DNA from 3 places in the Hyphomicrobium nitrativorans NL23 genome. Region 1 is predicted to be linked to each of the others. Evidence: predicted binding sites of a transcription regulator. Region 1 holds the regulator's gene; each other region holds the start of a gene.
What was found. Region 1 encodes HrcA, which represses chaperone genes, less so after heat shock. Its sites were predicted from a motif close to GTTAGCACTCNCNNNNNGNGAGTGCTAAC; they were not measured.

Region 1 (4,517 bases):
CGGCGAGGAGCGCGCGGGCGAGCGTGCGCCAGCGGGGTTCGGCATCGGGCGTGTCGACCTTTTCCGCAGCCTGTTGGAGAGCACCCAGGAAGCTTGTCAAGTCGCGCACCGGCCAGTCGGCGCCGTTGGTTGCGAGGTCGTCGCGCAAGGAGGCGATGAAGCGGGCCAGTTCGGCTTGCGTCGAGAGATTGCGGGCGGCGGCTTCGAGGCCTTCGAGGTCGCGGCCGGATTTCGGACGTGCAGGTTCGGCTGCGATGCCTTCGAGGCAGTCGCGCTTGAAGGCGGCGAAAGCGCGGGTGCGATGGGAGATGGCGTATTTGCCCGCGGGTTCCATTTCGCCGAAGGTTTCGGTTGCGCCTTCGGGCACGAACATGGGGTCGAAGCCGAAGCCGTTTCCGCCGCGGGGTGGCCAGACGAGCGTGCCGTCCACGCGGCCGCGGAAGAGGCGCGTTTCGCCCGTAGGCCACGCGAGGCAGAGCACGGAAATGAAGTTCGCCGTGGGGGCGGGGCCGGACCAGGCGCCGCGTTCCGCGAGTTCGTCGTGGACCCGTTGCATGGCGCGGCCGAAGTCCTTGCCGGGCATGGCCCAGTCGGCCGAATAGACGCCGGGCGCGCCGTCGAGCGCGTGGACCTCGATGCCGGAATCGTCTGCGAGCGAGGGAAGCCCCGACGCTTTTGCGGCGGCGACGGCTTTGAGGGTGGCGTTGCCTTCGAAGGTCGTTTCGGTTTCCTCCGGCTCCGCAAGGCCGAGATCTCCGGCGGAAACCGCGTCGAGACCGAAGGGGGCGATCAGTTCCTTGATCTCCCAGACCTTGCCGGGGTTGTGGCTCGCGACAACGAGGCGTGTGCCGAACGTCAGCGTGGTCATGCGTCAAAACCCCAGATGCGCGGCTCGGCGAATTCTACGGAATTGCCGGCGGGATCGCGGAAATAGATGGAACGGCCGCCCTGGGGCCACTCGAAGTCGGATTCGATTGCGACGCTCATGGCGGAGAGGCGCTGGCGCCACGCTTCGATTTCGTCCGCGTTGGCTGCAAAGCAGACGTGTCCCTGGCCTCTGGCGCCGTGAGGCGGCACGGGAAGGGGACCGTCCGGGGGAGTGCGGGTTGCCTCGGGATTAAAGATCAAAAGCATGTGATGCGCGAGCTTGTAGAAGATGTGGCGGCCGTCGACCTTTGCGTGCGGTGCAACTCCAAGCAGGCGCGTGTAAAAGGCTTCCGCGGCGGGAAGGTCGCGCGCGTAGATTACCGCTTCGAGGATGGCAGGCTTTGTCATGGTTTCGGTCTATGGCATCGAGGGCTCAAGACCTCAACCGATCACGCGACCGTTAGTTTCTGCAGCTCGACCAGTTCGGCGATGCCCTTGCGGGCGAGTGCCATCAGAGCGTCGAAGCTTTCCTGGCTGAAGGCCGTGGTTTCGGCGGTACCCTGGACTTCGACGATGCCGCCGGCGCCGGTCATGACGAAATTGGAATCCGCATCCGCGTTCGAATCTTCCAGGTAGTCGAGATCGAGGACGGGCGTGCCGTTGTAAAGGCCGCAGGAAATGGCGGCCACGTGGTCTCGCAGAACGCCGTCCTTCACCATGTCGCGGAGCTTCATCCACTGGATGCAGTCGTGGAGCGCCACCCACGCGCCGGTGATCGCGGCGGTGCGGGTGCCGCCGTCGGCCTGGATCACGTCGCAGTCGATGGAGATCTGGCGTTCGCCGAGCTTGGGGAGATCGACCACGGCGCGGAGTGCGCGGCCGATGAGGCGCTGGATTTCCTGGGTGCGGCCCGACTGGTGGCCGACGGATGCCTCGCGGCGGGTGCGGTCGGTGGTGGCGCGGGGGAGCATGCCGTATTCGGCCGTGACCCAGCCGCGGCCCTGGCCCTTGAGCCACGGGGGAATGCGCTCTTCAAGGCTTGCGGTGCAGAGTACGTGGGTGTTGCCGAACTTGATCAGGCAGGAGCCCTCGGCGTGCATGGAGACCGCGCGTTCGAAGGAGACGCGGCGAAGTTCGCCAGGCTGGCGTTTGGAAGGGCGCATGTGGTTTCGGCTTTCTCGGAATGCTCGGGAGATCGGCATAGGGAAGGCCGTCGCCCTGTCCCTTCCATCCCGCTATTTCGGTGTGCGCGCGACCCTAAGGGAGGGCCCCACTGGGATCAACCTCAATCGGCGGGTGCGGACGGACCCTGGCTCGACGCCTCCGCAACGGCTTTGCGCTGGGTGTGGATTACGGCCGGGGTCTTGCATTGAACGGGCTTGCTGCCATTATTTCAGGGTCCCGAGCGGCCGCATGCCGTTCGCGACATGAGATCCCGATGTCAGAACCTCAGTCCGAAATCAAAAAACTTTCCGAGCGTTCGCGCGAAATTCTGCGGCAGATCGTGGACAGCTATCTGGCCACGGGCGAACCCGTCGGCTCGCGCAACCTGTCGCGCGTGTTGCCGATGGCGCTGTCGCCCGCGTCGATCCGCAACGTGATGAGCGACCTTGAGCACGCGGGGCTCATCTTCGCGCCGCATACCTCGGCCGGGCGGCTGCCGACGCAGTCGGGGCTTCGCATGTTCGTCGACGGTTTGCTGGAGGTCGGAGACCTCAGCACGGAGGAGCGGCGCAAGATCGAGGCGCAGATCGCTGTCCGGCGCACCAAGTCGCTCGATCAGGTGCTGACGGAAGCGGGTGAGATGATCTCCGGGCTTTCGCATTGTGCGGGCGTGGTGCTGGCCGAGAAGCAGACGGCGCGCTTGAAGCACATCGATTTCGTGCCGCTGGAGCCGACAAAGGCGCTCGTCGTGCTCGTCGACGAGGATCAGAACGTCGAAAACCGTCTGATCGGGTTGCCCGCGGGCCTGCCGCCGTCCGCGCTGACGGAAGCGGCGAATTATCTCAACGCGCATATCCGTGGGCTCACCATCGCCGAGGCGCGGCAGGCGGTGGAGGTGGAGCTCGGACAAGCGAAAGCCGAACTCGACAAACTGACGCAGAAGGTGATCAAGGCGGGGCTCGCCGAATGGTCGGGCTCGCTCGACGACAGGAAGAGCCTGATCGTGCGGGGGCAGGCGAACCTTTTGAAGGACCTGACCGCGATCGAGGATTTGGAACGCATCCGCCAGCTTTTCGACGACCTCGAAAGCAAGCGGGATCTGGTGCAAATCCTGGGTCTCGCGGAGCAGGGTGAGGGGGTTCGGATTTTCATCGGTTCTGAGAATAAGCTGTTCTCGCTGTCGGGTTCGTCGCTGATCGTCGCGCCGTTTCACGACGAGGAGCGGAAAGTGGTCGGCGTGCTCGGCGTGATCGGGCCGACGCGGCTCAACTATGCCCGCATCATTCCGATGGTCGACTACACGGCGCGGCTCGTCAGCCGCGTGCTGACTTGATTTTTCCGCCTCTGCGGCTGATATCGGGCGCTTGTATCCTGCGCCCCCGCGCCGCACGCCTCGGGCACGCGGTGCCAGCCGGTCCGAACGCCGGTCCGTTTGGGCGCTTTCAAGATTTTCGCTTCGATCTGGAGATCTCATGTCTGACGAGACGATGAAACCGAATGCGCCGGGCACGACGGGCGGAGCCGATGCAACTTCCTCGGCGCCTCCGTCCGATCCGGTTCTGGAGGCGGAGCGCCTGGCGGCCGAGGTCGATACGCTGCAGGGGCAGATCGCCGACCTTACCGACCGGCTGCTGAGGGCGCATGCCGAGATGGATAACATGAGGAAGCGGGCCGAGCGCGAGCGCGAGGAGACCGCGAAGTACGCCATCAGCAAGTTTGCGCGCGATGTGGCGGGGGTTGCCGACAATTTCGAGCGGGCCAAGCAGGCGGTGCCGGCGGATGCGGCCGACCAGGACCCGGTGCTGAAAGGGCTTCTTGAGGGCGTTACGATGACCGAGCGCGAGTTTCTCAACGCGCTGGAGAAGAACGGGGTGCGGCGGATCGTGCCCAAGGGCGAGGCCTTCAATCCCCATCTGCATCAGGCGATGATGGAGGCGCACAACGCCGATGTGGCGCCTGGAACCATCGTGGAGGTCTATCAGGCGGGCTATGTGATCGACGATCGCGTGCTGCGCCCGGCGATGGTGGTTGTGGCCAAGGGCGGGCCGAAGCCGGCACCGGCTGCGGAACCGGGTGGCGCCGCGGATCCGGATCCGCAATCGGATGCAGGGGACGGCGCTGGTTCTCAGCCGCCGCCTGGCAACGATAACGCGATGTAAGCGGGGTTTTCCGTCCCGGTCCGGCGGGCCGGGTTCTCGCGCGCGGCCTGGGCGGTCATCTGCCTCAGGCTGCGTGGCCCTTACTTATCGGTAGTAAAGAGACAGTATAGCCAGTGTTTTGCGGGCGCGGGGCGAGCACAAAGGGCTTGCGCCAGCCCGCGTGAGAAGTGTTAAAGCAAGGACCCCATAAATTGATCACGCGGCGGTGATCCGCGCCCGTTGCGCGCGGAAAAGACCACCCTATATAACCGCCCATCATCAATTGTTCTCCATTGGGGACCGTATCCATTGCCCCCGCTTGAGGGGTTTACGGACAATCTGGACGCC
Region 2 (4,517 bases), 1.4 Mb from region 1:
TTTCGGTGACTGAGCGGACGCGCGAGATCGGCCTGCGCATGGCGGTCGGAGGCCGCCGCCGGGACATTCTCCAGCAGTTTCTCGTCGAAGCCGTTTCTCTTTGCCTTCTTGGCGGCCTGATCGGAATAATTATCGGAGTTCTCGCATCGGCCGCGATCGCTTTCGTTGCGGATTGGCCTATTCTGGTGTCGCCGAGCGTTCTCGCAGGAGCGCTTGCAGCCGCGGCCGCGACCGGAATTTGTTTCGGCCTGTTTCCGGCGCGCCGCGCGGCATATCTTAATCCTATTGATGCGCTTCGAAGCGAATAGCCGCAAAGGCATTCTTTCTCAGGCTTGACGATACCCTTCAAAACTTTTACTGAACAACCCTCCCTCGGGGGTGTTCATTTGAAGAGCGTTTTGCTGTTTTGCCCGCCAAATAGGCGGTGCACGGATTTCCGCTCTTGTGAGAATGAAATCTTTTACCGCAATCGAGAAGAGTTATGCGGATCAGGGGATAGAGATATTAAGACGTCACGGTCTATCGAATTGATATGCGGTGGCGCATCAACGGGAGTAGGGAATGGCAGCGGTGAACTACGACAAGATGTCGGTCAAGGAGCTTAATGATCACATCGCGCGTGCGCAGAAGGCTTTGAACGCCGCAAAGGAGCGCGAGAGGGCAGATCTCAAGCACAAGATCGCATCGCTTGCCGAAAATGCGGGGTTCTCGGTTGGAGAGCTGTTCGGATCGCGGGGTCGCGGAAAGACCGCAGCGATTAAGTATCAAAACCCCGATAATCGCTCCGAAACCTGGACCGGCCGCGGCAGAAAGCCGAATTGGCTTGTCGCCAAGCTGAGCAAGGGTGCAAAAATCCAGGATTTCGCTGTCTAATTCGCGACAACGAACGCATCTCGATCGTCTGCGCCGTGGGCTGTTCCTCTGGAATGCCCGCGGCGCAGTCGTTTTTGGCTCAAGAGCTGCCAACGTTTCGCTTGAGCGGGTGCTTTAGCGGCAAGAATAGAAATGGCGATGCGTTTGATTGGGTGTCCGCCGAGATAAGGCGGCGAGGCGAAATTTCCCTTCCAATCTGGGTGCGACAAGTCGTCCAATTCTAGCGGCCCCAACCTGAAATGCCGTGTCCGAGGGCGTAACCAGGATGGGTGCGTAACGCGCTAAACCGCCTTTAAAAAACGCTGCCATCGACGGGCGAGGGGGCGGCGTTGGCACTCAGATCTTGACAGTGCTACCAGCCGTTCGCATATAGGCCCTGCGTCGACCGGAACCCGAAGTTTGGCGGCGCATGCAACCATGGGCGCGGCCTGCCGCATCGTCGGCGCGGCCCGTTCCGTGGACCCCTTTTACAGACATCGATCAACCATTCGTATCATGAGGGTTACCCATGACATTCCGTCCCTTGCATGACCGCGTTGTCGTGAAGCGCGTCGAAGAGGACACGAAGACCGCTGGCGGCATCATCATCCCCGACACGGCCAAGGAAAAGCCCCAGCAGGGCGAAGTCGTCGCCGTTGGCCCTGGCGCCCGCGACGAGCAGGGCAAGCTCGTTGCTCTCGAAGTGAAGGCCGGCGACCGCGTGCTGTTCGGCAAGTGGTCCGGCACCGAGGTGAAGATCGATGGTGAGGACGTCCTCATCATGAAGGAAAGCGACATCCTCGGCATCCTCGAAGGCAAGTCGTCGGCCAAGAAGGCCGCCTAAGACATCCCCCTGATATCGAACGGAGTGCCAAACGATGGCAGCTAAAGACGTAAAGTTTTCTCAGGACGCACGCGAGCGGATGCTGCGCGGCGTCGACATCCTCGCCAACGCCGTCAAGGTGACGCTGGGCCCCAAGGGCCGCAACGTCGTGATCGAGAAGAGCTTCGGCGCCCCGCGCATCACCAAGGACGGTGTGACGGTCGCCAAGGAGATCGAGCTCGAAGATAAGTTCGAGAATATGGGCGCGCAGATGCTGCGTGAAGTTGCCTCGAAGACGGCCGACCTCGCCGGCGACGGCACCACCACCGCAACGGTGCTCGCCCAGGCGATCGTCAAGGAAGGCGCGAAGTCCGTCGCCGCCGGCGCCAACCCGATGGACCTGAAGCGCGGCATCGACCTCGCCGTTCAGGCCGTCATCGACCAGCTCACGGCGAAGTCGAAGAAGGTCACCTCCAACGACGAGATCGCCCAGGTCGGCACCATCTCGGCCAACGGCGATGTCGAGATCGGCGCCAAGATCGCCGAGGCCATGAAGAAGGTCGGCAACGAGGGCGTCATCACGGTTGAAGAGAGCAAGAGCCTCGAAACCGAGCTCGACGTCGTCGAGGGCATGCAGTTCGACCGCGGCTACCTCTCGCCCTACTTCATCACCAACGCCGACAAGATGATCGCGGAGCTGGAAAGCCCCTACATCCTCATCCACGAGAAGAAGGTGTCCGGCCTGCAGTCGATGCTGCCGGTTCTCGAAGCCGTCGTGCAGACGGGCAAGCCGCTTCTCATCATCGCCGAGGACGTCGAGGGCGAAGCGCTCGCGACGCTCGTCGTCAACAAGCTGCGCGGCGGCCTCAAGGTCGCGGCCGTAAAGGCTCCGGGCTTCGGCGATCGCCGCAAGGCCATGCTTGAGGACATCGCTGTTCTCACGGGCGGCACCGTCATCAGCGAAGACGTCGGCATCAAGCTTGAGAGCGTCACGCTCGACATGCTGGGCACGGCGAAGCGCATCACGATCGACAAGGAAAACACCACCGTTGTCGACGGTTCGGGCAAGAAGGCCGACATCGAAGCGCGCGTGAAGCAGATCAAGGCGCAGATCGAGGAAACCACCTCGGACTACGACCGCGAGAAGCTGCAGGAACGTCTTGCGAAGCTCGCCGGCGGCGTTGCCGTGATCAAGGTCGGCGGTGCCACCGAGGTCGAGGTGAAGGAGAAGAAGGATCGCGTCGACGACGCGCTGCACGCAACCCGCGCAGCCGTTGAAGAGGGCATCGTCCCCGGCGGCGGTGTTGCGCTTCTCCGCGCCATCAGCGCACTCGAAAAGGTGACGGGCGTCAACGACGACCAGCGTGTCGGCGTGAACATCGTGCGCCGCGCGCTGCAGGCACCGGCACGCCAGATCTTCCAGAACGCAGGTGAGGACGGCTCCGTCGTCGCCGGCAAGATCCTGGAGAACGACAAGTACGCCTACGGCTTCAACGCCCAGTCCGGCAAGTACGGCGATCTCTTGGCCGAGGGCGTGATCGACCCGGCTAAGGTCGTGCGCTGTGCGCTTCAGGACGCGGCTTCCGTCGCCGGCCTCCTGATCACGACCGAGGCAATGGTTGCCGAGAAGCCCAAGAAGGACGCCCCCGCGATGCCGATGGGCGGCGGAATGGGCGGCATGGGTGGCATGGACTTCTAGTTCGCTCCATCCACGTATCGAACGAGACGAGAAAGGCCGGAGCGAACGCTCCGGCCTTTTTTCGCATTGCAAAAGCTCTTGCGATCTTCGACCCCTGCCCCACATGCCCAGTGTTGGACCTAATCGAAACGAGCAAAGGAGGTCACGCCATGCTCGCCATCGAGATTGAGGAACACGCTCGCAAGCTCATGGAAGTCCAGGGCCCCAAGGCCATTGCCGAAGCCGCCCACAAAGCCCGCGCCTTCGAAGAGCAGGGGGCCGACGAGCAAGCCGCGACATGGCGCCGGATCGAGGCCGCGATGAAACGCCTTCAAGGCCCGCGCGCGAAATAAACGCATTCCAACGCGATGCCCGACATTGCGCTCTTCGCTTATTGCGCGGAGCGGCGGCCACGCACGCGCCCTCAGCTCAATTCCGGTTCGCTTTGACGAGATCGGACAGCGCTTTCGCGAGTTCAAGTTTGTCGCTAGGAAAATCGTGCGTGATCCACCAGTCTTCGAACGCGCGCACGACGCGCCCGATGGCCGGCCCTTCCGCGAGGCCGCGCTTGAGCAGGTCCGAACCGCGCACCGGCAATTCCGGTGCCGTCCAACGCTCGGCAAGGTGAAAACGTTGCCGCCATTCCGGATCGTCCGCAGGCGCGCCGCTTGCGGTCCAGGCCATGAGAACGCCGTCGCGAAAAGCGTCGGCACCGAACCGATAGATGTAGGCACGGGCCTCGCGCGCGTCCGTCTCGGGGCGGAACGCGCGGTCGGGCAATCCGATGCGCGCCAGCCGCTCGGCCTCGGCGTTGGAGAGCCGAAGCCTGCCGGCAATGGCGTCGCGCGCATCCCCCGGTTTCGGACCGGCAAGCGCCGCGAGGCGCAGGAGCGGATCGGGAGAAAGGCCGAGCGCTGTCTCGATGGCCGCGAGGCGTGCGAGCAGGCGCACGTCGCACTGGTCCCCTATCAGCCGGTCGACGATGCCGACGGCGGCCATGACGGATACGACTTCGGCCGCACGCGGCGCAGCAAGCAAGCGCAGTATCTCAGCGCGGATCCGCTCACCGGAAAGCTGCGCCAACCCATCGGCCAGGGCGACCGAGGCATCCAGCCCGGCGGCGTCCGGCGGGCCGTCCGCGTACTCGGCGGTAAAGCGGAAGAA
Region 3 (4,517 bases), 1.4 Mb from region 1:
CTCTTCGGGAAGCATTCGGCCAACATCAGCCGGTTGTTGAAAGGCGAGGAGCCCAGGATCGGTGCCAAATCGTGATCCCGAGGATCTGTTCACGCCCGCACCGCTCCCCGTCGCGCCACTCGACGCGGACGAACGCCTCGCCTGTCTCCGGCTGATCCGTTCGAGCCAGGTCGGCCCCGTCACGTTCCGCGAATTGATCAATCATTGCGGCGGAGCCCGCCAGGCACTGGCTGCCCTCCCCCAGTTGTCGCGCCGCGCCGGGCGGCCCGCACGCGTCTGCTCCGAAGCGGACGCCGAAGCCGAGCTCAAGGCGGCGGAGAAAGCGGGCGCCCGGCCGGTCTTCACGATCGAGCCCGGCTATCCACAGACGCTGGCCGCGCTTGATACGCCGCCGCCTATGGTCTACCTGAAGGGGCGGAGCGAGTTGCTGGGGCTCTCCGCCATTGCAGTCGTCGGTTCGCGTCAGGCCTCAGCCGCCGGCCTCAAGCTCGCCCGGCTGTTCGCAAGGAGGCTTGCGGAGGCCGGTTTCTCGATCGTCTCGGGGCTCGCGCGCGGCGTGGACGCGGCCGCGCACGAGGCGAGCCTGATGCATGGGACGGTCGCGGTGCTGGCGGGCGGCATCGACATCGTTTATCCGCCCGAACACGCGAGCTTGCAGGCCCGGATCGGCGAAGAGGGCTGCCTCGTGACGGAACTGCCGCCGGGGTTCGTTCCGCGCGGACGTGACTTCCCTCGCCGCAACCGGCTGGTCTCAGGTCTTTCGCGCGGCGTCGTCGTCATCGAGGCGGCGCGGCGCTCGGGCTCGCTCGTCACCGCCCGCCTGGCCGGCGAGCAAGGACGCGAGATTTTCGCCGTCCCGGGCCACCCGCTGGATCCCCGCGCGGAGGGCACCAATCAGCTCCTCAAGTCCGGAGCAACGCTCGTCACCCAGCCCGAGGACGTCATCGACGCGTTGGGACCGCAGCTTCATCTGCGTCCGGCCGGAATGACCGAGGAGACATCCGCCCCCGTCTTCGCCCCGGCGTTCGCGGCCCAAGACGTCGGCGCTCTCGACGCGCGAGGCGAGCCCACCGACAGCGAGCGGGCGCGGGTTCTCGCTGCGCTTGGGCCTCATCCCGTGGACATCGACACACTTGCGCGTGCGATCGGCCTCGGGGCGCGGGAGGTGCGCGTGCTTCTACTCGATCTCGATCTCGCAGGAGAGATCGCCCGCCACGGCTCGCAACTCGTGTCCCGGACGATCCGCTAGGTGCGCCAGATTAAACGTTATCGCGCGAACGAAGCCTTGCTTCCGAATGGGCCACGTCTAGAATTCCGGCCAACGTGGTGAGCCGCTGGCTGCGCGCCATAGCCTTCAATTGAAGAATGAGATCGGCAATATACTCAAGTTGCTCTTTGAGGGACGCACTTTGCGCGCGAGCCCCGTCTCCGTTTCCTTTTGGCACTTTCGCAGCTCCCTCGTTGCATCAGCCGTTCGTCCAGCTGCACACATTACATTAACCCTGCAAATCAGAAGTTGCAATTTTATTTTATGCATCCTTTGATTGTGACAAAGTCGCATGCTCCGAGCCTTCCCTTGCTTGACACTGGAGCGGGCAGGCTTCTAGAACGGCCACACTCGCTGGCACTCCCCTGGTGAAAGTGCCACGCGTGTCGGGCCGCGCAAAAAGCGCCCGCCCCTTCCCATTCTCAGTGGAGTTCAGAGCCTCATGTCATTCCGCCCCCTGCATGATCGCGTCGTCGTCAAGCGCGTGGACAGCGAGACCAAGACCGCCGGTGGCATCATCATTCCCGACACGGCTGCCGAAAAGCCTCAGCAGGGCGAGGTCGTGGCTGTCGGTCCCGGTACGCGCGACGATGCCGGCAAGCTCACGGCGCTCGACGTCAAAGCCGGCGACAAGGTGCTGTTCGGCAAGTGGAGCGGCACGGAAGTGAAGATCGACGGCGTCGACCTCCTCATCATGAAGGAGAGCGACATCCTGGGCGTCATCGAGAAGTAAGGGCGCGCCCCTCTCAATCGCACCGGGCTCCGGCGCGTACGCCCGCTCGTCGTTTCGACCCTGACATTCCAATCAGTCCCCCAATCTGGAGGTTGCCCTTATGGCTGCCAAAGACGTTCGCTTTTCCACCGAGGCCCGCGACAAGATTCTTCGCGGCGTCGATACGCTCGCCAATGCCGTCAAAGTGACGCTCGGCCCCAAGGGCCGCAACGTCGTGATCGAGAGGAGCTTCGGTGCTCCGCGCACGACCAAGGACGGCGTCTCTGTCGCCAAGGAAATCGAGCTTGAGGACAAGCTTGAGAACATGGGCGCGCAGATGGTGCGCGAAGCCGCCCAGAAAACCAACGATATCGCCGGTGACGGCACCACAACGGCGTGCGTGCTCACGCAGGCCATCGTGCGCGAAGGCCTCAAGGCCGTCGCCGCGGGCATGAACCCGATGGACCTCAAGCGCGGCATCGAGAAGGCCGTGGCGCAGGTCGTCGAAGAGATCGAGTCCAAGGCAAAGAAGGTCAAGAACTCGGGCGAGATCGCCCAGGTCGGGACCATCTCGGCCAACGGCGAAAAGGCAATCGGCGACATGATTGCCGAGGCCATGCAGAAGGTCGGTAACGAGGGCGTCATCACGGTCGAGGAGGCGAAGAGCCTGGAGACCGAACTCGACGTCGTCGAGGGCATGCAGTTCGACCGCGGTTATCTCTCGCCCTATTTCATCACCAATGCCGACAAGATGATTGCGGAGCTGGACGATCCCTACATCCTGATTCACGAGAAGAAGCTGTCGAGCCTGCAGCCGCTGCTGCCGCTGCTCGAAGCCGTCGTGCAGACAGGCAAGCCGCTTCTCATCATCGCCGAAGAGGTCGAGGGCGAAGCGCTCGCGACGCTCGTCGTCAACAAGCTGCGCGGCGGCCTCAAGATCGCTGCCGTCAAGGCGCCGGGCTTCGGCGACCGCCGCAAGGCCATGCTTGAGGACATCGCCGTTCTCACGCGCGGCCAGACGGTGAGCGAAGACCTCGGCATCAAGCTTGAGAACGTCACCATCGACATGCTGGGCCGCGCCAAGCGCGTGTCCATCAGCAAGGACAACACGACCATCGTCGACGGCGCCGGCAAGAAGAAGGAGATCGAGTCGCGCGTCAGCCAGATCAAGGCGCAGATCGAGGAAACCACCTCGGACTACGACCGCGAGAAGTTGCAGGAGCGCCTTGCGAAGCTCGCCGGCGGCGTTGCCGTGATCAAGGTCGGCGGCGTCACCGAGGTGGAAGTGAAGGAGCGTAAGGATCGCGTCGACGACGCGCTCAACGCGACGCGGGCCGCCGTCGAGGAAGGCGTGGTGCCGGGCGGCGGCGTGGCGCTGCTGAAGGCAACGACGGCGATCACCGCCAAGGGCGACAACGACGACCAGGCGGCCGGTATCGCCATCGTGCGGCGCGCCCTGCAGGCTCCGATCCGCCAGATCGCCGAGAACGCCGGCACCGAGGGCTCGATCGTGGTCGGCCGCGTGCTCGAATCCAAGGGGTCCACCTTCGGCTACGACGCGCAGACCGACACCTACGGCGACCTGATCGAAAAGGGCATCATCGATCCGGCCAAGGTGGTGCGCACGGCACTCCAGGACGCCGCTTCGATCGCTGGCCTCCTGATCACGACCGAAGCCGCCATCGCGGAAGCCCCGCGCAAGGACGACGGCCATTCGCACGGCCCGGCCGGCATGGGTGGTATGGGCGGAATGGGTGGCATGGGCATGTAAGCCCGCACGCCCTTCAGCATCTTTGGAATGCGCCCGCAGGAGTCGATCCTGCGGGCGTTTTTGTTGCGGATTTCCGCAGGGCGCGCCGATCAGAAAAACCTATCGCTTCCATATGGCAAACGCACTTGCGCTTATTGATCGCCTCCGATACCTATTCTGGAAACTCTCTAAACAAGGGCAGCACACCATGATCGCCACACGGCGCGTCGAACACGCGCCCAAACGCTGACGGCGACAGCTTCGGCCGGTGGCGCGCCTTAAGGCGGACACGGGAGAGCGCGGGATCGCCTCTCACCTGCTCTCCGCGGTCATCGACGGCGCGGCTGCCAAGCCCCATCGAACAGATTTCCAAGTCACCATCGGAGGGATGTATGGACGCGAAAACGGAAGAAACGAGCACGGGTCAATGCCCGTTCGGGCACGCCTCGGCAGGCGGCACGGGCAACAAGCACTGGTGGCCCAACCAGCTCCCCATCGACCTGCTCAGCCAGCACTCGTCCAAATCCGACCCGCTCGGCCAGGCCTTCGACTACCGTAAGGAGTTCGAGAAGCTCGATTACGCCGCGCTGAAAAACGACCTGCGTAAGCTGATGACGGATTCGCAGAGCTGGTGGCCGGCCGACTTCGGCCATTACGGTCCGCAGTTCGTCCGCATGGCGTGGCACAGCGCGGGCACCTATCGCGTCGGCGACGGCCGGGGCGGCGGCGGTCGCGGACAGCAGCGCTTCGCGCCGCTCAACAGCTGGCCGGACAACGTCAACATCGAC

Region 2: the regulator HrcA is predicted to act here: its motif matches at 1,202-1,230, upstream of groES (co-chaperone GroES).
Region 3: the regulator HrcA is predicted to act here: its motif matches at 1,621-1,649, upstream of groES (co-chaperone GroES).

Annotation. Positions count from the first base shown of each region.
Region 1 is NC_022997.1:811,895-816,411, forward strand. It holds gene W911_RS18640 (non-canonical purine NTP pyrophosphatase) at 1-868, opposite strand, end outside; gene W911_RS03765 (VOC family protein) at 865-1,275, opposite strand; gene rph (ribonuclease PH) at 1,317-2,030, opposite strand; gene hrcA (heat-inducible transcriptional repressor HrcA) at 2,306-3,364, shown strand; gene grpE (nucleotide exchange factor GrpE) at 3,504-4,190, shown strand.
Region 2 is NC_022997.1:3,107,747-3,112,263, reverse strand. It holds gene W911_RS14600 (ABC transporter permease) at 1-308, shown strand, start outside; gene W911_RS14595 (H-NS histone family protein) at 562-873, shown strand; gene groES (co-chaperone GroES) at 1,382-1,696, shown strand; gene groL (chaperonin GroEL) at 1,731-3,374, shown strand; gene W911_RS14580 (hypothetical protein) at 3,524-3,706, shown strand; gene W911_RS14575 (CCA tRNA nucleotidyltransferase) at 3,783-4,517, opposite strand, start outside.
Region 3 is NC_022997.1:3,091,144-3,095,660, forward strand. It holds gene plsY (glycerol-3-phosphate 1-O-acyltransferase PlsY) at 1-75, shown strand, start outside; gene dprA (DNA-processing protein DprA) at 62-1,249, shown strand; gene groES (co-chaperone GroES) at 1,710-2,000, shown strand; gene groL (chaperonin GroEL) at 2,101-3,750, shown strand; gene katG (catalase/peroxidase HPI) at 4,122-4,517, shown strand, end outside.